2 regions of the Mesorhizobium sp. G2-6-1 genome follow, and region 1 is predicted to be linked to the other one. Evidence: predicted binding sites of a transcription regulator. Region 1 holds the regulator's gene; the other holds the start of a gene.
What was found. Region 1 encodes HrcA, which represses chaperone genes, less so after heat shock. Its sites were predicted from a motif close to GTTAGCACTCNCNNNNNGNGAGTGCTAAC; they were not measured.
Positions count from the first base shown of each region.

Region 2: groES (co-chaperone GroES) is a predicted target of HrcA. The motif match lies at 8,137-8,165, and genes of this name have one in related genera.

Region 1 is NZ_CM147896.1:796,121-807,855, forward strand. Features, by position in the region: partial or broken gene AC0L7S_RS03825 (cytochrome P450) at 118-1,483, shown strand; gene AC0L7S_RS03830 (acylphosphatase) at 1,480-1,773, shown strand; gene AC0L7S_RS03835 (YraN family protein) at 1,780-2,157, opposite strand; gene rsmI (16S rRNA (cytidine(1402)-2'-O)-methyltransferase) at 2,150-3,022, opposite strand; gene AC0L7S_RS03845 (EamA family transporter) at 3,355-3,792, opposite strand; gene hemW (radical SAM family heme chaperone HemW) at 3,856-5,019, opposite strand; gene rdgB (RdgB/HAM1 family non-canonical purine NTP pyrophosphatase) at 5,016-5,663, opposite strand; gene AC0L7S_RS03860 (VOC family protein) at 5,663-6,088, opposite strand; gene rph (ribonuclease PH) at 6,106-6,822, opposite strand; gene hrcA (heat-inducible transcriptional repressor HrcA) at 6,956-8,041, shown strand; gene AC0L7S_RS03875 (hypothetical protein) at 8,087-8,284, shown strand; gene AC0L7S_RS03880 (PQQ-dependent sugar dehydrogenase) at 8,443-9,786, shown strand; gene AC0L7S_RS03885 (N-acyl amino acid synthase FeeM domain-containing protein) at 9,811-10,587, opposite strand; gene AC0L7S_RS03890 (putative bifunctional diguanylate cyclase/phosphodiesterase) at 10,769-11,735, opposite strand, start outside.
Region 2 is NZ_CM147896.1:3,517,162-3,528,896, reverse strand. Features, by position in the region: gene AC0L7S_RS16995 (TIGR01459 family HAD-type hydrolase) at 1-818, opposite strand, end outside; gene AC0L7S_RS16990 (pilus assembly protein TadG-related protein) at 1,055-3,031, shown strand; gene AC0L7S_RS16985 (DUF2189 domain-containing protein) at 3,125-3,946, opposite strand; gene AC0L7S_RS16980 (CAP domain-containing protein) at 4,176-4,805, shown strand; partial or broken gene AC0L7S_RS16975 (DHA2 family efflux MFS transporter permease subunit) at 4,762-6,296, opposite strand; gene AC0L7S_RS16970 (HlyD family secretion protein) at 6,321-7,493, opposite strand; gene AC0L7S_RS16965 (MarR family winged helix-turn-helix transcriptional regulator) at 7,499-7,969, opposite strand; gene groES (co-chaperone GroES) at 8,228-8,524, shown strand; gene groL (chaperonin GroEL) at 8,587-10,242, shown strand; gene fumC (class II fumarate hydratase) at 10,490-11,735, shown strand, end outside.

The sequences.
Region 1 (11,735 bases):
CCTCTGTCGCATGGACGCCCAAATTCGCGCCTACAAGAACGGTCCATTTCTTGACGAAAAACCGCTGCACACTTTTTCTGGAATTGCTTTAGATTGATCGTTTCAGCGGAGCTTTTGATGGATTTTACGCCCGCCCCCTTCGTTCCTCCTGCGCCGAAGCCGCGTAGCGCGCCGCCTTCGACCCTGGAAATGATACGAATCGTCTATCGCAACCCGCTCGAATTGTGGGGAGCCCACCTATAACGAGCCGTGGATTTCGGTTGGCGGGATCGGTGGGCCGCTGGTTATCGCCAATGATCCGGGCCTGATCCGCCATGTGCTCGTCGACAATGCGAAAAACTACAAAATGGCGACGGTGCGCCAGATGATCTTGCGGCCTATTCTGCGCGATGGACTTTTGACCGCGGAAGGCGAAGTCTGGAAGCGTTCGCGTAAGGCGATGGCTCCGGTCTTCACGCCACGCCATATATTCGGATTCGCTGCGCCCATGCTGAAACGTACGCTTGAATTCGTCGAGCGTTACGAAAACGGTTCGACATCCGACATTGCTCACGACATGACGATGCTGACCTATGACATACTCGCCGAGACGCTGTTTTCTGGCGAGATTGCGGGCGAAGCTGGCAGTTTCGCCAAGGAAATCGACAGGCTGTTCGAGACAATGGGACGGGTCGATCCTCTTGACCTGCTACGTGCACCAGAATGGCTTCCACGCATCACCCGCATCCGTGGCCGCAAGACGATGGCTTATTTCCGCAAGATCGTCACCGATACCGTGTCGATGCGCGAAGAAAGACTGAAAGCGGCCCCCGCCGGTGCGCCTCAGGATTTTCTCACCTTGCTGTTGAATGCCGAAGGGCCTGACGGGCTGACGCGTGCCGAGATCGAGGACAACATCATCACCTTCATCGGTGCCGGTCACGAGACAACGGCGCGCGCCTTGGGGTGGACGCTTTACTGCCTTGCTGAATCACCTTGGGAGCGTGAGCGGATCGAACAGGAAATCGATGATGTGTTGGCGCATGAACCTGATCCGACAAAATGGCTCGACGCGATGCCGTTTACGCGTGCAGCATTCGATGAAGCACTACGTCTTTACCCGCCAGCACCTTCGATCAACCGAGAACCAATAGAGCCTGAAACCTATGGCGAGCTTTACATTCCGCCACGCGCAGCGGTTCTGGTAATGCCCTGGGTGGTTCATCGGCACCGAAAGCTGTGGGACAAGCCCGATGCTTTCATGCCCGAGCGTTTCCACCCTGGAAACCGTGAGAAGATTGATCGTTTCCAGTACCTGCCTTTCGGAGCGGGCCCACGCGTTTGCATTGGTGCCAGCTTTGCCATGCAAGAGGCAATCATTGCACTCGCCATTCTTATGTCGCGCTTTCGTTTCGACACCACCGCACAGACAAAGCCGTGGCCGGTACAGAAATTGACGACACAGCCACAAGGCGGTTTGCCGATGCTGGTGAGCCGCCGATGACAGCCAAGCCTGCGAATACAAAAGCGATGATGGTGCATATAACGGGGCGCGTGCAGGGCGTCGGCTTTCGTTTCTGGACACAAGGCGAAGCTGAAAGACTTGGGCTGTGCGGCTGGGTGCGCAATGAAACCGATGGTTCGGTCAAGGCGCTGATCGTTGGCCCGGATCAGGCCGTGTCGGCGATGCTGGAAGCCTTCCGCAGCGGGCCGCGTGGGGCTGTCATATCTGATGTCGTTGCTGAATTGGCAGAGCCGAACGAAGCGTCCAGCAAATTCCTGATAACCAATTGAAATTACTCAATTCTGCCCCTGGAACGCATTTTTGACATGTATCGGCCACCGGCCCGGCAGCACCGCGATGATGTCGAAACGCACCGATAGCCGGCCAAAGTCGGGCTGGCGCGACAGCCATAAATCGGCAGCTCCTTCAATGCGCCGTTGCGACTGGTGACTGACCGCATCCATTGCCTCTATCAGCGTACGGCGAGCCTTCACCTCGACGATCAACACCAGATCGCCACGCCGCGCAATCAGGTCGATCTCGCCAAGTTTGGTGCGGTAGCGCCGTGCCAGAATGCGATAGCCTTTGAGCATCAATGAGGCTGCCGCCAGCCATTCACCCCTATGGCCGCGGCGATGAGCTTTGCGGCGCTTGTCGATGGTGGTGTCAGGCACCGGTGTTTTCCTTCAATTCCAGCAGACGCCTGTAGAAATCCTGCTTGGAGCCCCCGGTCATTCTTGCCGCTTCGGCGGCGGCCTTCGATGTCGGCAACTCGGCGGCAAGCGACACCAGCAACCGATCGATATCGGCTGGCGTCTGGCTGGTCTCCTCTGGCGGGCCTACGCAAATCACGATCTCACCCTTGGGCGTGTCAGAAGCAGCATAATGGTCAGCCAAAACCGCTAATGTGCCTGGCCGCATTTCCTCGAACGTCTTGGTCAGTTCGCGCCCGATCGCAGCTTTGCGCGCTCCTCCCAAGGTGGTGACCATCGCTGCCAACGTATCGGCCAGACGGCGTGGCGATTCAAAGAAAACCAAGGTCGCGGGTACGCTTTTCAACACCTCCAGCCGTGCAATGCGTTGCCCTTTCTTGACGGGTAAAAAGCCTGCGAACAAGAAGGCGTCGGATGGCAAGCCTGATGCCGTCAATGCGGCAAGCGGTGCGGAAGGTCCGGGAATTGGGACGACACGCAAGCCGCGTTCCAGCGCCTCGCCAACCAGTCGATAGCCCGGATCGGAGATCAGCGGCGTGCCGGCATCGGAGATCAGAGCCACACTTTGGCTGGCTTCAATGGCGGCAATGAGCTTTGGCCCCGCCTGGGCTGCATTGTGCTCATGATAGGCGGTGGTTCGCCGGCGAATGCCGTAGCGGTCAAGCAGCACGCGAGAAACACGCGTATCTTCACAGGCGACGATATCGGCTGCCGCCAATGTTTCCAACGCGCGCAAGGTGATGTCGGCAAGATTGCCGATAGGCGTGGCAACCAGATAAAGCGCGGCAGGCTGCGGGCGGGCGATAACCTCGCCTCCGCCTACCATGTAACTTCGCCTGGTTGTTTCACTTGTCATTTCCGCCCCTTCGCCATTCCTGTCTTGCACGCCTTACGATTGGTTGCAAAACTGTTGGCATCTTCGAGCGAATCGTCATTTCTTTGCCATAAAGCACGTCGCGTCTAAAGGGATTCATGAAGCGTGTTTAAGCCATTGTTTTCATACATGTCGTTGTCCCAAAACCGCTGCACACTTTTGGGCGACATGCATTAGTACGAAGCGAAACCAACCGAACGATGGAGGCCAAACGAACCATGCCCAACCGCTTCGATATCCTCATCTCACGTCTTGAAATAAAAAGCAGCCACGCGAGAGCGCCGTTATACCCGATAAGCGACCAGAACAGCACCAGTAGCGATAAGAGCCACGCCGAGCCAATTCGCTCCGCTCAGGCGCTCGCCAAGAAAGATCACCCCGAAAATTGCAACAAGCACCACGCTTAACTTGTCGATCGGCGCGACTTGCGCTGCATTGCCGAGCTTTAGCGCACGAAAATAGCACAGCCATGACGCGCCGGTCGCCAGACCCGACAGAACTAGGAAAATATAGGTCTTCGGCGAGATCGAATCGAGCCGCTGGAACTGGCCGGTAACTGTGATAATCGCGCCGAGGACGAGCAAAATGACGACGGTGCGGATGAGCGTGGCAAAATCCGAATTGATGTTTTCAATGCCGACTTTGGCGAAAATCGCCGTCAATGCCGCAAAACAGGCCGATAACAATGCCCAGAATTGCCAGGATGATACAGAAAAGGTCATGATCCGCCTCGCCTACTTCATCGCCAACATGCAACAGATAAAGTTGCAACGGAAGCCGCCTGTTTAACTTGCCAGATCGGCCACCACAGCATCCAGCACGATCATACCGGCTGGTGTGGCGCGCAGGCGCGAATTTCCCATCGCCGCCACCAGCCCCTCGCCTTGCAACACGGACAGCCGCGCCGGTGAAAGATCACGTCCCGAGAATTGTTCATAGCGCGCAAGGTCGATACCTTCGGCCAGCCGCAATCCCATCAAAAGGAATTCATCGGCTTCCTGCGAACGTGTCAGCACTTCTCCATCGACGACGCCGTGGCCTTTCGTTTCGACCAGACCCGCCCACGTTTCCGGCATTTTCTCGGCAATCGTTACCACGCGCGTGCCATTTTCGATGAAGCGGCCATGAGCACCGGGGCCGACGCCAATATATTCGCCATAGCGCCAATAGGTCAGGTTGTGCCTGCTTTCGGCACCGGGACGCGCATGGTTTGAAATTTCGTAGGCAGGAAGGCCGTGCTTATCGGTAATCTGCTGCGTAAGTTCATAGAGGTCCGCAGCGTGGTCGCTGTCGGGAATTTCAAACTTTCGCGCAGCGTGCAAATTGTAAAACGGCGTACCTTCCTCGATGGTGAGTTGATAAAGCGACAGATGATCAGCGGCATAGCCTATCGCCTGTTCAAGTTCTTGCGCCCATGCCTGAGGCGTCTGTCCCGGCCGCGCATAGATCAGGTCGAACGACAGGCGCGGAAAAATCTCACGCGCCAGATTTATCGCATGCAAGGCATCCGACACATTGTGCAAGCGGCCAAGAAAACGCAGATCGGCATCGTTCATTGCCTGAACGCCGAGTGAAACACGATTGACGCCTGCAGCGCGGTATCCGCGAAACCGCTCAGCCTCGACAGAGGACGGGTTTGCTTCCAGTGTTACCTCGATATTGGCGGGAACCGACCAGTTCTTTGCCACCGCATCCAGCACCGCACTCACCGTTTCCGGTTTCATCAAGGATGGCGTACCGCCGCCAAGAAAGATGCTGGTGACTTCGCGCGGTCCCGTGCGGGCACGCATCGTGGCGAGTTCAGTAGCAAAGGCGCGGGCAAAGCGTTCCTGATCGACCGGCTGGTGGCGAACATGGCTGTTAAAATCGCAGTAGGGGCATTTGGCCGCGCAAAATGGCCAATGGATGTAAACTCCGAAGCCGGGCGCTCGATCTGGAAACACGGTCAAGCCAGCCCCAGCCGCTTCTCGGCGAATTTCTGGAACGCGCGAGCGCGATGCGAAAGTGCCTCCGACTGGCCGGGCTTCCAGCCATGTTTGTCCTGCGCGCTCATTTCGCCAAATGTTTTGGAAAAGCCGTCGGGCAAAAACACTGGATCGTATCCAAATCCCAGATCGCCACGCGGAGGCCAGACCAGCGTGCCTTCGACTTCGCCGCGAAAATATTCCGTTTCGCCATCGGGGAATGCAAGGCAGATGACAGCAACGAAACGACCGGAGCGTTGTATTTGTTCTGCGACACCTGCTTCTTGCAAGGCGGTTTCGGTGCGTTGCATAGCCATCGCAAAATCACGCGTTCCATCCGGTGTTTCCGCCCAATTGGCGGTGTAGACCCCCGGCGCGCCGTCCAACGCATCGACACACAGGCCGGAATCATCCGAAAGTGCCGGCAAACCAGTCGCCCGAGCTGCGGCGAGCGCCTTTATGCAGGCGTTTTCCTCGAAGGTGGTGCCGGTTTCGTCAGGTTCAGGCAGACCGTATTCCTTTGCCGATTTCGCCTCGAAACCAAACGGCATCATCAGGTCCGCGAATTCCCGCAATTTGCCGGCATTGTGGCTGGCTATAACTATTTTCTTCCCGTCCAGCGAATGCATCAAAGGCCCCAGATTTTCGGTTCAGCAAACTCAAGCGAATTGCCGGATGGATCACGGAAATAGATGGAACGCCCGCCGTTCGGCCAGAAAAAATCTGCCTCTATGGCGATTTTTCGCTGTTCGAGATGGATCTTCCAGCACTCGATTTCTTCTAAGGTCGCAGCGAAGCAAAGATGACCGTTTCCTGTCGTTCCGTGCGGCGGCACCGGCAATCGGGCGTCAGCCGATGGAGGCTCTTTCGTCTTTTGCGCGTCAAACAGCAAAAGCACGCCTTGGCCGCATTTGAAAAATGTGTGCCTGCCTTCGACTTTCGCGATCATTTCCAACCCCAGGACGCCACCATAGAACGCCTCTGCCACGTCCAAATCAGTGACGTAGAGCGCGGATTCGAGGATTGCGGAGGGTATGGGAGAAGGCTGTACCATTTATCCTTGATGGCGTTTTACGCCACTGCCATTTGTTGCAGGCTGACCAGACGTGAAATGCCATTCTTGGCAAGTGCCATCAATTGCCCAAACTGATCTTCGGAAAATGGCTCGCCTTCGGCTGTGCCCTGAATCTCCACGATGCCGCCCTTGCCGGTCATGACAAAATTTGCGTCCGTTCCAGCAGCGGAATCTTCCGAATAATCGAGGTCGATCACCGGCTGCCCATCGTAAATGCCACAGGAAATGGCGGCTACATGGTCTTTCAGTACGCGTTGAACGCTGGTCATCTGCCGCGCCTCCATCCAGCGCAGGCAGTCGTGAAGGGCAACCCAACCACCTGTAATCGACGCAGTGCGGGTGCCGCCATCCGCCTGAATGACGTCGCAATCGACGGTGATCTGCTGCTCGCCAAGTGCCTGGAGATCAACCACGGCGCGCAATGAACGACCGATAAGACGCTGGATTTCCAGCGTGCGGCCACCCTGCTTGCCGGAAGAGGCTTCGCGGCGCATACGATCACCCGTCGAACGCGGCAGCATGCCATATTCCGCCGTCACCCAGCCCTTGCCGGAATTTCGCATCCAGCCCGGCACCTTTTCCTCAAGGCTTGCGGTGCAAAGCACATGCGTATCCCCGAACTTGACCAGGCACGAGCCTTCCGCATGTTTGGAGACGCCGCGCTCGAAAGATATGGCACGCATTTCGTCTAGCTGTCGTTTGGAAGGGCGCATTGGAGCCTCATTATTCAGTGTTTATGGAATCTTGGGCGGCTTGTAGCCCCATGAGGCTTGAGGCGCAAAGGAAAACGGGAAGCTTGCGCTGGGGCTATCGAAGTCTATATCCTTGATCCAGAGGTTAAGCCTGATGAACAAGCCGATCACTGAACCGGCCCTGCATTCGCCCACATTCCAATCACTCGATATGCGCTCGCGTGACATTTTTCGGCGTATCGTCGATTCTTACCTGAAAGACGGCGAACCGGTGGGTTCGCGCAGCCTTTCGCGCCTGCTGCCGTCTTCGCTGTCTCCGGCCACGATCCGCAATGTGATGAGCGATCTGGAACATCTCGGCCTCATCTATGCTCCCCATATTTCTGCCGGCAGGCTGCCGACACAAGCGGGACTGCGCTTTTTTGTCGATGCGTTCATGGAACTCGGCGATCTGTCGGACGAGGAACGCCGCATCATCGAGGCGCAGGTAAAAGCATCCGGCACGGACACATCGCTGGAACATATGCTGACCGAAGCCAGCCAAATGCTGTCCGGCATATCGCGCGGCGCAGGCCTCGTCCTTGCAGCCAAGAACGAGACGGCGCTAAAGCACATTGAGTTCATCCAGCTTGAGCCGCGCAAAGCGCTTACCGTTTTGGTGTCGCAAAATGGCGATGTGGAAAACCGCGTTATCGACCTTCCCGCAGGTATAACCGTCTCGCAATTGCATGAGGCGTCGAATTTCCTGAACGCCCATATTCGTGGCCGCACGCTGGTTGAAGCGCGAAGTGAAATCGCGCGCATCAATGCCGAGACGAAAGCCGCGCTCGATACGCTTTCCCAGGACCTGGTTGAAAAGGGATTGGCGATCTGGGCTGGCGCGGAAAGCGGCCTGCCAGCACGTCTTATCGTGCGCGGACGGGCCAATCTTCTCGAAAATGTCACCGCGCAGGCCGACATCGAACTGCTGAAGCATCTGTTCGAAGACATGGAAACGCAGGACGGACTGATCCAGTTGCTCGATCTGGCAGAAGAAGGCTCTGGAGTGCGCATCTTCATCGGCTCTGAAAACAAGCTGTTTTCGCTGTCGGGGTCCTCACTCGTGGTTGCACCTTACCGCGACAAGGAAGCCCGTGTTGTTGGCGCGCTCGGCGTCATCGGCCCGACCAGACTAAATTATGCCCGTATCGTACCGATGGTCGACTATACGGCACAGCTTATTTCGCGCATGCTGCGCTAGGCGGCAAAATGGCGGCACGATCTGCCGCGTTAACAGGAGGCAACAATGGCGCTGGAACAGTTCAAGGCCCAAATCAGCCTCCTGTTGGAAGAAATGGTCAACCAGCCGGAAAATCAATACGAGATACAAGAGCAGTTGCGCGAAAAACTACGCGAATTGCGCGCGATGGGTCTTCCACTGCCGACCGATCTGGTCGCGCTGGAGAAGCGTCTCGACGACGATTTCAGCGACGCAAGCGCCTGATACGCCAGTACTCGTCCTAGATCACGATGATTTAGGATCGAATCGGTCCAAAATCATGAACGTGATCGATTCCAATAAGTTAGAGCGGGATGCGGGCGGAAAACCGGTATCCACTTTTCCTGGAATTGCTCTGCCGGCTGGCTGAAAGAGGAGATGACATGAGGCTGTTGCTACTCTCGATCTTGCCTGTCGTGGTTTTTTCCGTATCCGCTTTCGCACAGGAGCCGGATGAAACCGTTTTGACCGGCGCTGCTGCCTTCGGTGACTGGCAAAATGATCAACCGGGCACCCGCCGCCTCATCTCGCCTGACGACTTGCCTGCACCATTTGCTACCGGTTCTGCCTCCAATGGAGCAAATCTTGTGAGACGGCCTGACGATGCCGTTCCTACACTGCCGCAAGGCTTTTCTGCTCAGATGATCGCCTCCGGTATTCGTAGCCCGCGTGTGCTTCGCGTCGCCCCCAATGGAGACATTTTCGTCGCAGACAGCCATGCAAACCAGATGCGGGTCTATCGCCTTGCAAAAGATGAGGCGGAACCGGTCAAGCAATCCATCTTCGCGCAGGGGCTCAACAGGCCATATGGCATTGCGTTTCACCCGCCCGGTGACGATCCCGAATGGGTATATGTCGCCAACAGGGACAGTATCGTGCGCTTTGCATACAAGAACGGGGATATGGAAGCATCCGCGCAACCGGAAACCATTGTCCAAAACATACCGAGCGGTGGCCATTGGACACGCGACATTGCATTTTCAGCCGATGGCAAGACGCTTTATCTGTCCGTCGGCTCGGCATCCAACGTCGCAGGCGCTATGGCTGCAAAGCCAACCGATGGCATCGAAGCGTGGTCGAAGCAGGCTGCCTTGGGTGCTGCCTGGGGCGCTGAGACCGGGCGGGCGGCCGTACTGGCCTTTGATCCCGACGGCAGTAACGAGCGCATTGTTGCGACTGGCCTGCGCAACTGCTCAGGCATGAGCATGCAGCCTGCAACCGGTGCTTTGTGGTGCGTCGTCAACGAGCGTGACGGCCTCGGCGACAATTTACCGTTCGATTATGCAACGCAGGTGGCGAATGGCGCATTTTATGGCTGGCCCTGGTACTATATTGGTGCCCACGAAGACCCCAGACATGCTGGAGAGCGTGCCGATCTTGCTGCAAAAGTCACACTACCCAATGTGCTGATGCAGGCCCATTCGGCACCTCTGGGTATTTCATTCTATGAAGGCACATCATTCCCCGCTGCCTACAAGGGCGATGCCTTCGTTACCTTGCATGGTTCATGGAACCGGGATGTCAGAACCGGCTACAAGGTCGTTCGGCTGGTCTTCAACGATGGTGTGGCGACCGGAGAATATGAGGACTTCATGACCGGCTTCATCCTCTCGGAAGATGAGGTCTGGGGCCGGCCCGTGGGCGTCACTGTTGCCAATGATGGTTCGCTGATTGTCAGCGAAGACGGCAATGGCACGATCTGGCGCGTCACCTATAGCGGTGATTGAGCCTGACTTGCCGCCAGAAAACCGTCAGGCCGCAGCGGAATGATATTTGGCTGTTGGCAGGATTGTCAGTGGTGCAAGTTCGCCTCTTGGCGGCTTGGCAAAAAGCATCCGCCGCTCCGTCGCATTCGAATGGAAGAACGGGAACCGTTTCAATATCCATTCACGATTGAGAGCAACATTGGCATCATAGAGCATCACCGGCACCGTAAAGGGTGGATAGGCACGCGGCGATCCTACCTGGACTGCACCGAAAATCCGCCGATAAAAAGCCGTATGTTCTTCGCGAATCACGCCAATGCAAGCTGTTGCATCGAAATGAATGCTGGCGAGCAATCCGAGACGCAAGGTGACATAGGGCAAAGCCCGATGCACAGACAGAAAATCTGGATCAGCAGCCAGAAGTGTCGGATTGATGAAACTTTCTCCACGCATCAAGCGTGGCTGAAGAAGATCACCGAATGTGCTCATTGCTGGAGCATGCGGCTCATCCGGGCTTAGATGATGGATGCGGACCGTACAAACCAGATTGTCATCCACAAAGACCCCGAAACGATAGCAATTGGGCGCATCGTCAAGTTCGTCAGTCATGATCTGGTCGCGTGAGTCGGGCAAAAACCCATTCAGATGATAGGTTTTATAGCGGAGCCGATAGATTGCCTCGAGATCTTCGCCGCTTTCGCAACGCCGGTACTCTACTCGTTCCAATAAGGCTGAAACATTACGCGCAAATGACGATACTTTGCTCGTTTCCGCCCCCACATCGCCAACGCGAACTCCTCGTTCGGTTACCGCAACAGACATGCCAATTCCCTTCTCTCCGCCGCGCTTGATGAACGTAGCGTATGGCTTGGCGCCGTAAAAGAGAAAACTGGCCTATACTTATTTACATTCAATTAAGGTTAACGGGCCGCATCGACAATGCACCTCAAGTGCCGCTGTCCGGTTGCAATGGATCAGAAAGTGGAGTGTCATCTTTGACGCGTCAACTTGCAGCGCGTTTGCCGACAGCTCTCAATTCGCGCGCGAATGGCCACGCGCTGGTCGACATCGTCTCAATGCCGGAGGCCGTCAAAGGCGACCCGAACAGAAAGCCCTGGACCAGATCCGGCTTGACACCTTGCATCAGGATTTTCAGTTGATCGAATGTTTCGACACCTTCGATTGTCACTGTCAGGCCAAGCGTGCGCGTCAAGGTGACAATACCCTTGAGCAGATCAAGCGAACTGGAATCCAAAGCCAGATCGGCAATGAACGATTGGTCGATCTTGACCTTGTCCAGTGGCAGCTTGTGCAGATAGCTCAAGCTTGAATAGCCCGTGCCAAAATCGTCGAGTGCAATACGCACGCCAAGCGATTTGATTTCCTTTATCAGTTCGCGCGTGGCCGACTTATCATCAAGCAATGCCGTTTCCGTCACTTCGATCTCGAGGCGGTTGGGCGAAAGACCCGATGCCGACAATGCATCGCGCACTTTCTGGACAACTTCGTGATTGCGGAAATCCTTTGCCGAAAGGTTGACTGATACGGTTGTGTGAGCGGGCCATTTAACGCATTCACCACAAGCGGCATTCAACACGAACGTGCTGATGTCGGAAACGATCCCCATTTCCTCGGCAAGCGGAATGAATATGGCGGGCGAAACCGGGCCAAGCTCTGGATGGTCCCACCGGCAAAGCGCCTCGCAACCCGAAATCCGCATTGTCGTCATCGATACGATGGGCTGGTAGACCACACGCAATGTTCCAGTATCGACGGCTGTGCGCAAATCGGCTTTCATCGTCTGCCGATTTCGGAAGGCAGCATCCATGGAGGACTCGAATAACCGCCAGCCCTTCTTGCCGAGTTCCTTGGCCTCATACAAAGCCAGATCGGCCTTGACGATCATCTCATCGACGTCGCTTGCTTCCACCTTTGCCAGCACCGCACCGGCGCTTGCCTGTATGCGCAAA
Region 2 (11,735 bases), 1.3 Mb from region 1:
TTTTCGAGAAACGCTGCCATCAATACGGGATCAGGTGCGAGCGCTTCACCATATTCGCGCGCATGGATACCGCCTGATATATAAAGAACATCAAAGCCATTGTCGGCCGCACCCTTCACATCGGTCATCATGCCGTCGCCAATTGCCAGCACATCGCCTTGCGCGACATCAACGCCAACGAGATCAGCCGTTGCTTTCATTGCCGCACGGTATATCGGGCTGTGTGGCTTTCCCGCAATCAACGTTCGCCCGCCAATCTGTCCATAATCGCGTGCAAGTGCGCCTGCACACCATATCAGCCGGTCACCGCGCTCCACCACAATATCGGGATTGGCGCAAATGAAGGGAAGATTTCTGGATCGCAGGCGCGCAAGCAGGTCCTTGTAATCTTCCGGTGTCTCTGCCTCATCGTCAAACAGACCGGTGCAAACCACCGCCTGGGCTTCAAACTCCTCGACCAGTTCGACGTCAATCCCGTCATAGATGTTCGAATCGCGATCAGGTCCAAGATGAAAGACTTTTCGAGGCCCCTCCGCGATAAGATCGCGTGTCACATCACCAGAACTCACGACACTGTCGAACGCCCCGTCCGGAACGCCAATAGCGCGCATTTGCACAATCACATCGTGACTTAGGCGGGGTGAATTGGTGATCATGACAACGCCAAGCCCTGCCGCGCGCGCGCGCATCAGTGCAGATGTTGCAGCCGGGAAGTGTGTCTCGCCATTGTGAACCACGCCCCAGACATCACAAAGGATCGCCCTGTAGCCACTGGATATATCCTCTAGCGATGCAACTAGGTGTGGTGCTTGCGCCATGCTGCTTCCTTCAATGCCTGCACGGTAGAACGCCAGGAATAGAATGCCCGTGCAGGGACTGGAACTATCCGAACCGCCCCGGCCTGTCATCAGCTTTCATGCATCGAACCCGATCGATCATGGTTAACACTGCCGAAACCGGCGCAGCGCTTTTAAACCGAATTTGCGAACCGGAAATTTAAGGATTCATGGCAATAGTATTCAAAGAACTGGGTTTACTAGGGGTCTTGGGACCAATGTTCAAAAAATTCATTCAAGATAAGCGCGGGAATTACGCACTCATCACAGCACTTGTCATGGCACCGCTAATGGGCGCGGTGGCGCTTGCCGTCGACTATACAGAACTTTCCCGCGAGCGAAACGATACGCGCAACGCGCTCGATGCCGCCAACATCGCAACAGCACGACAAATTCAGTCGGGCGTCACCGACGAAGAAGCAAAGGCATATGCCCAGAATTTTTTCCTGGCTAATCTGCAACATGTGTCGCCTGCAAAGACAACACTTCACGTCACGCTGCCAAACAACAGCGCTGGCGGCGGCACCATGACGATGTGCGCGGACCTCGTATATTCGCCATATTTTATGCCCGCAGCAGCGCATTTGATTGGCAGAACGTCCAAGGACGTCAATTTTACGACCTGTTCTGAAGTTCGCCTCAAGAACACGCTGGAAGTGGCACTGGTGCTCGATAACTCAGGTTCCATGTCTTACAACGGAACAGGCACTGGACAGCAACGTATGGCCCTGCTCAAGGTGGCTGCCAAACAGTTGGTTGATACGCTGGCGCTCCAAGCCCAGCAAATGAAACAAATCAACAAGCCAGTTCAGTTTTCGCTCGTCCCGTTCGCAGCGTCGGTCAATGTCGGACCGGAGCACGACGGGGATAGCTGGATGGATACAACCGGTATCTCACCTATTCATCATGAGAATTTCGACTGGTCTGGAATGACCAAGACGAATGACCCCAACAAATATGCCGAGAAAGTCGGTGACGCGTGGTACAAACGCGGTGCCGGTTGGGGCGATAGCGAGGATGAGCCATTGACCCGGTTCAGCCTCTACGCGGACATGACGGTGGAATCCGGGCGTGAAGAGGTTCCAAATTCCAAGCAGTATGTTTGCACGAAATACAGAAAGAACGGAAGCTGCAGGCGGGGTTACTGGACCGATCCGGATTATGTTTACACGACCAGCCAGTTTGCAAGTTGGCAAGGTTGCGTGGAAGCTCGCCCGTATCCTTACAATGACAACGATTTCATACCGACCACGTCCACCCCTGCGTCGTTGTTTGTGCCAATGTTCGCTCCCGATGAAGCAGGTACGATGTGGCGCGATTTCGACCATGACGGCTATAATGACGTCAACAGCGTCTCATATAGCTATGGTAACAACTGGTGGGCGGACTGGGGCGATTATGCCGCGTGGGCTCACGTGTCGGGCAGCAGTCCATCGGTGCATGAGCGCCAGGCTGACATGCGCAAATATTTCCTCGTAAAGCCGCTCAATTCATCGTCAGCCGGATCGGGTCGCGGCCCCAATTATTCGTGCACCACCAATCCGATCACGCCCTTGCAGGACGTCAAGTTCGATACGGGCAAGGATGTCGTCAAAGATGCGATCGATGCCATGCAGCCCAGTGGCAACACGAACGTACCCGAAGGGCTGGCATGGGGTTGGAGGACCGTATCGAGTGGCGAGCCGTTTACGCAAGGCCGGCCGGAAATCGAAAAAGGTAATGACAAGGTCATCATTTTGCTGACCGATGGTGCCAACACCTACACTTCCGATAACGACTATTACTATGCCAACAACCGGTCGACCTATGCCGCATATGGCTATACTGGTGTCAACTACCAGAGCACCGGCATGACACGCATGTATCTCAATACAAGCAGCGCCGTCGGCAAGACGACACACTCGTCCAGCAATTTCACGACGGCGCTTGATGAACAAATGCAAACGCTGTGCCAAAACGCGAAGGACTCGAAAGTCATTATCATGACCGTCTCGCTTGATCTTTCCGCTTCCAAATCGAATGAAAAGAAAGCGATAACCGCACTCAAAGAGTGTGCCGGAGAATCGCGGTTCCGCAAAGATCCCGACGATCCAAGCAAACCGGCCAAGCTTTACTGGAATGCGACTGGCGCCACATTGTCTGACGACTTCAAGGAAATCGCAGACGAGTTGTCGAACTTGCGCATCGTCAGCTAAACCGTGCGAAAACCGCACTGACCTTGAAAACGCCCCGCCCACGCGCGGGGTGTTTTTCTTTGCGCTTATGTTCATTGTTGAAAGCTGGCAGATCTACATAGGTGGCAGCCGCTTGGCTTCCTCAGGCTCAACCAGCTTGCGGTACAGATGCCATGTTGCGTGACCAAGCACGGGCATGACGATGGCAAGGCCAGCAAACAGCGGCAATGAACCGATGAACAACAGGACTGCGACTGTAAGCCCCCAAAGTGCCATTGGCACAGGGTTGGCAAATGTTGCGCGTGCAGATGTTTCAATGGCAGCTACAGCGCCAACGTCTCGGTCGATCAACAATGGAAACGCCACCACGGTCGTTGCCAGAACCACGACCGCAAAAATCAACCCGGTTACATTGCCGAGCAGGATCAGCATCCAGCCCTTTTGTGTCGTCAGCACTTCATTCAGGAAACCGCTGAAGGATGCGGGCGGCTGATCGCCGAAAAGACCGGTATAGATGGATTGTGCGGTGTAGAGCCAAAGCAGGAAGAAGGCGAACAGCATGATGCCGATCACCGCAATCGACGGCAGAGCGGGCGAACGGCGAATGGCAAGCGCGTGGCGCCATGATGTATTCATGCCGCGCTCGCGCCGGCGACTGATTTCGTATAGGCCAATTGCTGCGAAAGGGCCCAACAGCGCAAAACCGGACATTAGCGGATAGACCAACTGGATGGCGTCAGAGCCCGATGACCATCGCGTCAAGATGATCCCGACAATCGGATAGATCAGGCACAAAAAGACATAATGCGACGGCTTCGCCCAGAAATCCTCTGCACCGAGGCGCAAGGCCTCCTTGATGTCCGCGGTGCTGATCTTTCGGATTTTTGGCCGCACATGCGTTCCATGCGCGTCCGCCATAACATGAAAATTGGCCATGACCGTACTCCCGTGAATGGGCGGTCATCACCTTGTAGCCGCCCTTGGCTGACAGTTCCTGACTGGACGGCGACCATAGCAGATTTCACGAAAATTGTCGTCACGCAGAGCCTCCAGGTAATCAATCATTTGCGATCAGCATGTGAAAATATGGATAGATTGGGCCCCTGCCCGCCAAAAACCATGATTGCGCCTATCAGACGGCTTGGTGATGAAAAGGACGAAACTCATGAAGCCAATTTCTACCGTCGCATTTCGCCATGATCGCCGGGTGGTGCTGACAACCGGAAGTCTGGCGGCTCTTTTCGCACTGGCAGGTTGTGGAACCATCGTGCCGAGTGGCAATGGTGCAGGCGTTTCATCCTCGGCCACAAGCGAATTGGCCGCGATCCGCCGATCCAGTGGGCTGGCAACTATGGTTGCCGACAGACAATTGGAGCAGGCTGCGCTCCAGCAGAGTGTCTATATGGCGAATGCCAGACGCATGGTTCACACGACCGGATGGGGCAAGGATTTTTCGTCACGGGTCAAAGTCAACGGCATAACGGGCGCAGCCGCCGAAAACATTGCCGAAGGACGCATGGACATATCAAAACTGTTTGACATGTGGATGCATTCCGCGCCTCACCGCCGCAACATTCTGGACCCGCGTTTTACGCGTTTTGGCCTTGCCTATACACGCGACGCAAAAAAGCCGATTGGCGCTACTGGAGCCTCGTGCTGGGCAGTTAGTGCATGTCGCCCAAAAGTGCGCCGCGATTTTCCGCCCAAATACCGCACGAAATCATGGTTTCGCGAGCTTTTTGCATCTCACCTCAATCCATATGAGCGGCAGGCGGTCCACCCGCGCCTGCCTTGATTTTTGGCTTGCGTAACAGGAATACAAGAGGAAGCGCCATCAGCGTCACAATCATCATCAATTTGAAATCATCGACATATGAGATCATCAAGGCCTGAATGTTCACGAGCCCATCGATCTGTGACAAGGCAACCGGGTCACCCCCGCTGCTGCCGGAGAAGCAGCCCACAGATTCGGATTGAACGGATTTATGGATGTCGAAAGCTCAGCGTGATTGACCTGCAAATTACGCGTCAACATTACCGACACAATGGAGATGCCAATTGATGAGCCGACATTTCGCACCAGGCTGAACAATGCCGTTGCGTCGGTGCGATAGCGGGCATCAAGTGTTGCAAAGGCCACGGTGGACAGCGGTACGAACACCAATCCCAATCCCAAGCCCTGCACAATGCCGGAACTCACAATCAGCCAATCATCCATCTGAGGTGAAAAACCCGACATGGTGTAAAGCGATTGCGCAGTCAGCGACAAGCCGATGACGACAAGCAGTCTGGCATCCACCCTGTGCATGATGCGCCCGACAACCAGCATTGAAATCATCGTGCCAACACCGCGCGGAGCCATCACAATGCCGGTTGTCGTCGTCGGATAACCAAAGATCGTCGATAACATCGGTGGCAGCAGCGCCAGACTGGCCAGCAAGATCACGCCGATGACAAAAATGAACACCAGACCCGTCGCGAAGTTGCGATCGAGAAAGATTTTCGGGTCGATGAAAGGATTTTTGGCAGTCAGTGTGTGAATAACGAACATCCAGAAACCGGTGATAGCCAAGCCGAACTCAATCCAGATTTCGACGGATGAAAACCAGTCCGCATCGCCGCCCCTGTCAAGCATGAGTTGCAGCGCACCAACGCCCAGCGACAGCATGGCAAACCCATAGAAGTCGAAACCGCGGGCGCGTTTGGCAATGCTTGGCAGATAGACTGCCATACCAAGAAAAGCGATGATGCCAACCGGAAGATTGATGAAGAAGACCCAACGCCAGTTGAAACTTTCGGTCAGCCAGCCGCCCAGTGTCGGCCCGATGATCGGGCCAACCATGATGCCGGCCCCCCATATCGCCATTGCCTGACCGTGTCGTTCCTTCGGATTGATGTCGAGCAGAAAAGTCTGCGATAGCGGCACAATGGCGGCGCCGAATACACCTTGCATGAGGCGGAACAGCACCATGCTTTCAAGGCTCCAGGCGACGCCGCACAACATCGAAAAGGTTACAAAACCAACGACCGATATCAGGAATAATTCCTTGCGGCCAAACCGGTCCGAGAGCCAGCCGGTCACCGGCGTCATGATGGCGGCGGAAACGATATAGGATGTCAGCACCCAGTTGATCGTATCGCGCGACGCACCAAGGTCGCCCGTCATGGACGGCAAAGCGACATTGGCAATCGTCGTATCGAGCACCTGCATGACCGTGGCCAGCATGATCGAAATCGTGATCAGGCCGCGATGAGGTACCTCGCGGTGGGTCTCAACCTGCATCATAGGATTTCACTTCATAAACCGGGATTATTCGCCAGCCGTCGCATGTCCGAAAATGCTCGGCAATCCACGCTCCACGCCTGTGTCGATGGTTACTGTCGCGCTCATTCCAGTGCGCAGCGCCAGCTTGGCGTCGTCGTTGTTCAGTTCGACGCGAACAGGTATGCGCTGGGTCACCTTCACCCAGTTGCCTGTGGCGTTTTGCGCCGGCAGAAGCGAAAATTCGGCACCGGTTCCCGCACCAATCGCCTTGACGGTCGCTTCAAATGTTTTGTCCGGGTACGCGTCGAGCACAATTTCGGCCTTTTGACCCGCCTTCATGTTGGTGAGCTGCGTCTCCTTGAAGTTGGCGTCCACCCACGTATCGCTCGTTTCCACGAGGGCAAAAAGCGGTGTGCCACGATTTACGAACTGCCCTTCACGGAATGACGATGCCTGATAGACGACACCGTCTGCGGGAGCGTGCACCGTAGTCTGGGCAAGGTCGTAGACAGCTTTTTCGCGCGCAGCCAACGCGGCACGTACAGTTGGATGCGCGTCGGTTGCAATGTCGGGATTACCCCCAAGTGCAGCTTTCGCGCTTGCAATGCCCTGAACGGCCACCGTCAACTGTTGGCGTGCCTTGTCGAGATCGTTGCGTGCTTCATCCAGCGAGGACTTTGCGGAAATGCCTTTCTTCGACAAATCCGTGGCCCGCGTGAACTGCGACTGGAGATAGTCGACTTCGCTTGAAGCGACCCGCTCTTCCGCCATCGCCTGACTGTATGCAGCACGCAGTTGTGCAACTCCTAACCTGGCACCTGCCACCGCGGCATCGGCCTGAGCCAAAGCTATCCGATAAGGTTCAGGATCGATCGTAAACAGAACGGCGCCTTTTTTTACGAACTGATTGTCCGCAACGGCGACATCGACGACGCGGCCTGCCGTCTCGGCAGAAATTGCAACCCGAGCCTGACGCAGATTGGCGTTTTCCGTTTCCTGATAACGCCCGCCCGTAACCCAGACATAGCTGCCACCAGCGACCAGCAACAGCGGCAAAGCCAACATCAAGCCAAAGCGGCCGCCTTTTCGCTTGCCCGTCGTCTTCCGAATATCTTCTGGCCGCTCGTCGCTTGCCGCTGTTGCTGGTGCGGTCGGCATCACTGGTGTTTCCATTTCAAGCTTCGTTACGTTCTCGTCAACTTTCGCCACCGCGTTCATACTGCTCAGCCTTCTGCATTCTTGATATCTTGAGAGTCCGGCACATCGCCGTCGGTCAAATTTGCAATCATTAAATTGAGCCCTCGTACCAGCACACGCCGCTCTTGATCCGTCATGCCAGTGAGCGCCTCTTCATAGACGCTGCCCGCGAGCCGCTTTACCCCGGCATAAGCTTCGCGCGCTTTGTCTGTCGGGAAAATCATACGCACACGACGATCGCCTGAATCAGAGCGCCGCTCGATCCAACCGCCCTCTTCCATACGGTCAATAAGCCGCGAAACGCTGATCGGCTCGATTTCGAGCAATTCGGCAAGGCGAGCCTGCGCCACGCCTTCTTCCTTTGCGACGCGCACAAGTAGCCGCCATTGTGCCGCCGAAAGTCCCAATCCACTTGCACGCGCCTCAAAGCGCTTGCGCATCAATCGTGCCGCGTCGTGCAAAAGAAAGCCGAGCCTGTCTATGCCATCAGTTTCCATGAGCGGCATATATTATAAGCGTGCTTATCATTCAAGTCACAGCGGGGCCTATTCATCGAATAAATGCGAATGGCAGCCATGCAAAATTCGCGTAGCGTTAAAAATTCGACAAGCTCTGATGGTCCGCTTCTTGACACGCCATGCGCGCGCGACTATCTCACCGGCAGTTTGGCACTCACCGTTGGAGAGTGCTAACTTCAAATCCGGCGCCGCCGGATCGAGGAAATCATTTCTCATCATTCTGACCGAGGAAATCAAATGGCAAAATCGAAGTTCCGCCCGCTTCATGACCGAGTGGTCGTTCGTCGGGTCGAATCCGAGGAAAAGACCAAAGGCGGGATCATCATTCCTGATACCGCCAAGGAAAAACCACAGGAAGGCGAGATCATCGCTATTGGTTCCGGTGCGCGTGACGAAAGCGGCAAGCTTGTTCCGCTCGATGTCAAAGCAGGTGACCGCGTCCTGTTTGGCAAATGGTCCGGTACCGAAGTCAAGCTCGATGGCGAAGACCTTCTGATCATGAAGGAATCCGACATCATGGGCATCGTCGGCTGACCAACAGCCTCAATCGCACCATCAATCTGAATTTCGGGCTGTAGAGCCCAGGAGCACAACAAATGGCTGCTAAAGAAGTAAGATTTTCCCGTGATGCCCGCGAGCGTTTGCTACGCGGCGTCAACACCCTCGCCGATGCGGTGAAGGTGACACTTGGCCCCAAGGGCCGCAATGTCGTCATCGACAAGTCGTTTGGCGCACCACGCATCACCAAGGACGGCGTTACCGTTGCCAAGGAAATCGAACTTGAAGACAAGTTCGAAAACATGGGCGCACAGCTTGTTCGCGAAGTTGCGTCCAAGACCAATGACAAGGCTGGCGACGGCACCACGACCGCCACGGTCCTTGCTCAGGCAATCGTTCAGGAAGGCCACAAGTCCGTTGCCGCTGGCATGAACCCAATGGACCTCAAGCGCGGCATCGACCTCGCAGTTGCTGAAGTTGTTGCCGATCTGGTCAAGAAAGCCAAGAAGATCAAGACTTCTGAAGAAGTTGCACAGGTTGGCACCATTTCAGCAAATGGCGACGAAGACGTTGGCGACATGATCGCCAAGGCCATGCAGAAGGTTGGCAACGAGGGTGTCATCACCGTTGAGGAAGCCAAGACCGCAGAGACCGAACTTGAAGTCGTCGAAGGCATGCAGTTCGACCGCGGTTATTTGTCGCCTTACTTCGTAACCAATCCAGACAAGATGATTGCCGAACTGGAAGACGCTTATATTCTTCTCCATGAGAAAAAGCTGTCGAACCTGCAGGCAATGCTTCCTGTTCTTGAAGCTGTCGTGCAGACCTCCAAGCCGCTCGTCATCATCTCTGAAGATGTCGAAGGCGAAGCTCTTGCAACCCTCGTCGTCAACAAGCTGCGTGGCGGCCTGAAAATCGCTGCCGTCAAGGCACCGGGCTTCGGCGATCGTCGTAAAGCCATGCTTGAAGACATTGCAATCCTGACCGGCGGTCAGGTGATTTCCGAAGATCTTGGCATCAAGCTGGAGAATGTTGGCCTCAACATGCTCGGCCGCGCCAAGAAGGTGTCAATCACCAAGGAAAACACCACCATCGTTGACGGTGCTGGCAAGAAATCCGAGATCCAGGGCCGCGTTGCCCAGATCAAGCAGCAGATCGAAGAAACAACCTCCGACTACGACAAGGAAAAGTTGCAAGAACGTCTGGCCAAGTTGGCCGGCGGTGTTGCCGTGATCCGCGTCGGCGGTTCGACCGAAGTCGAAGTCAAGGAAAAGAAGGACCGCGTCGACGATGCCCTCAATGCGACCCGTGCGGCCGTTGAAGAAGGTATCGTACCAGGCGGTGGTGTTGCTCTTCTACGCGCGACACAGGCCATCAAGGCAACTGGCATCAATGCCGATCAGGCTGCCGGCATTAACATCGTGCGTCGTGCCCTTCAGTCTCCTTGTCGCCAGATTGCCTCCAATGCGGGTGCGGAAGCCTCGATCGTTGTCGGCAAAATCCTTGAGAACAAGGGCGCAAACTTCGGTTACAACGCTGCAAAAGACGAGTATGGCGACCTGATCGCCCTCGGCATCGTTGATCCGGTCAAGGTTGTTCGTACAGCCCTTCAGGACGCAGCCTCGGTTGCCGGCCTGCTGGTTACGACGGAAGCCATGATTGCGGAAACGCCGAAGAAAGAGTCCGCTGGCGGCGGCGGCATGCCTGGTGGCATGCCCGGCGGCATGGGCGGTATGGGCGGTATGGATTTCTAATCCAGCCAACAATATCTTCTACGTGGAAGGGCGGCAGCATTGCCGCCCTTTTGCGTTCCAGACATTTCATTCCTGATCCTGAAAAGGAAATTACGGCGCATGCTCCCTTTCGAGGTGACATGGCAAATCAGATCATGCTCATCACACCAATTGAAACGATTTGCATCGCCCCATTCTCATTCTTCACTTGAAGGCATTTGTCCAAAGCGATAGGCCGTTGCCAAACTGAGTAAGTCGGAGTGAGATCGTGAGCGTGGAAAAGACCAGAACCGAAACGGACACATTCGGCCCGATCGAAGTTGCCGCCGATCGATACTGGGGTGCGCAAGCGCAGCGGTCACTCGGCAATTTCAAAATTGGCTGGGAAAAGCAACCGACTTCCATTGTGCGTGCGCTCGGTATCATCAAGCGCTCTGCAGCGGAAGCCAATATGGAGTTAAAGCGCCTCAATCCGAAAATTGGCGCTGCAATCATCGAGGCCGCGCAAGAAGTTATCGACGGCAAGCTCGACGATCATTTCCCGTTGGTTGTCTGGCAAACCGGTTCCGGCACACAGTCGAACATGAACGCCAATGAGGTGATTTCCAACCGCGCCATTGAATTGTTGGATGGCGTCATGGGTTCGAAGAAGCCCGTGCATCCTAATGATCACGTCAATATGAGTCAGTCTTCAAACGACACGTACCCGACAGCCATGCACGTTGCCGCGGCAGAGCAGATTGTCCATGATCTGCTTCCCGCATTGAAGCATCTGCATACTGCCCTTGAGGTCAAGGTCAAAGCCTTCGACCATATCGTCAAGATCGGCCGCACCCACACACAGGATGCAACGCCCCTCACCCTGGGTCAGGAGTTCTCTGGCTACGCAGCCCAGATCGCTTCCTCGATCAAACGCATCGAAATGACGTTGCCAGGTCTGTGTGAATTGGCACAGGGTGGCACGGCAGTTGGCACGGGCCTCAATGCGCCCGTGGGGTTTGCCGAAAAAGTAGCTGCCCGTATCGCTGCCATCACCAGTATTTCGTTTGTGACTGCACCAAACAAATTCGAGGCGCTGGCGGCGCATGATTCCATGGTGTTTTCGCATGGCGCCATCAATGCCACGGCGGCAGCTTTGTTCAAGATTGCCAATGATATTCGCTTCCTTGGGTCCGGCCCGCGTTCGGGTCTTGGTGAACTTGCCTTGCCTGAAAACGAACCGGGATCGTCGATTATGCCCGGAAAGGTCAACCCGACCCAGTGTGAAGCCCTTACGCAGGTTTGCGTTCAGGTGTTTGGCAACAACGCGGCTCTCACCTTCGCAGGTAGTCAGGGGCATTTCGAACTCAATGTTTACAACCCGCTGATGGCCTACAATTTCCTTCAATCAGTAAGGCTGCTGTCGGATGCCGTCCTGTCCTTTACAGATAATTGCGTTGTCGGGATTGAAGCGCGGGAAGACAATATTAAGGCGGCGCTGGACCGTTCATTGATGCTGGTCACAGCCCTGGCAC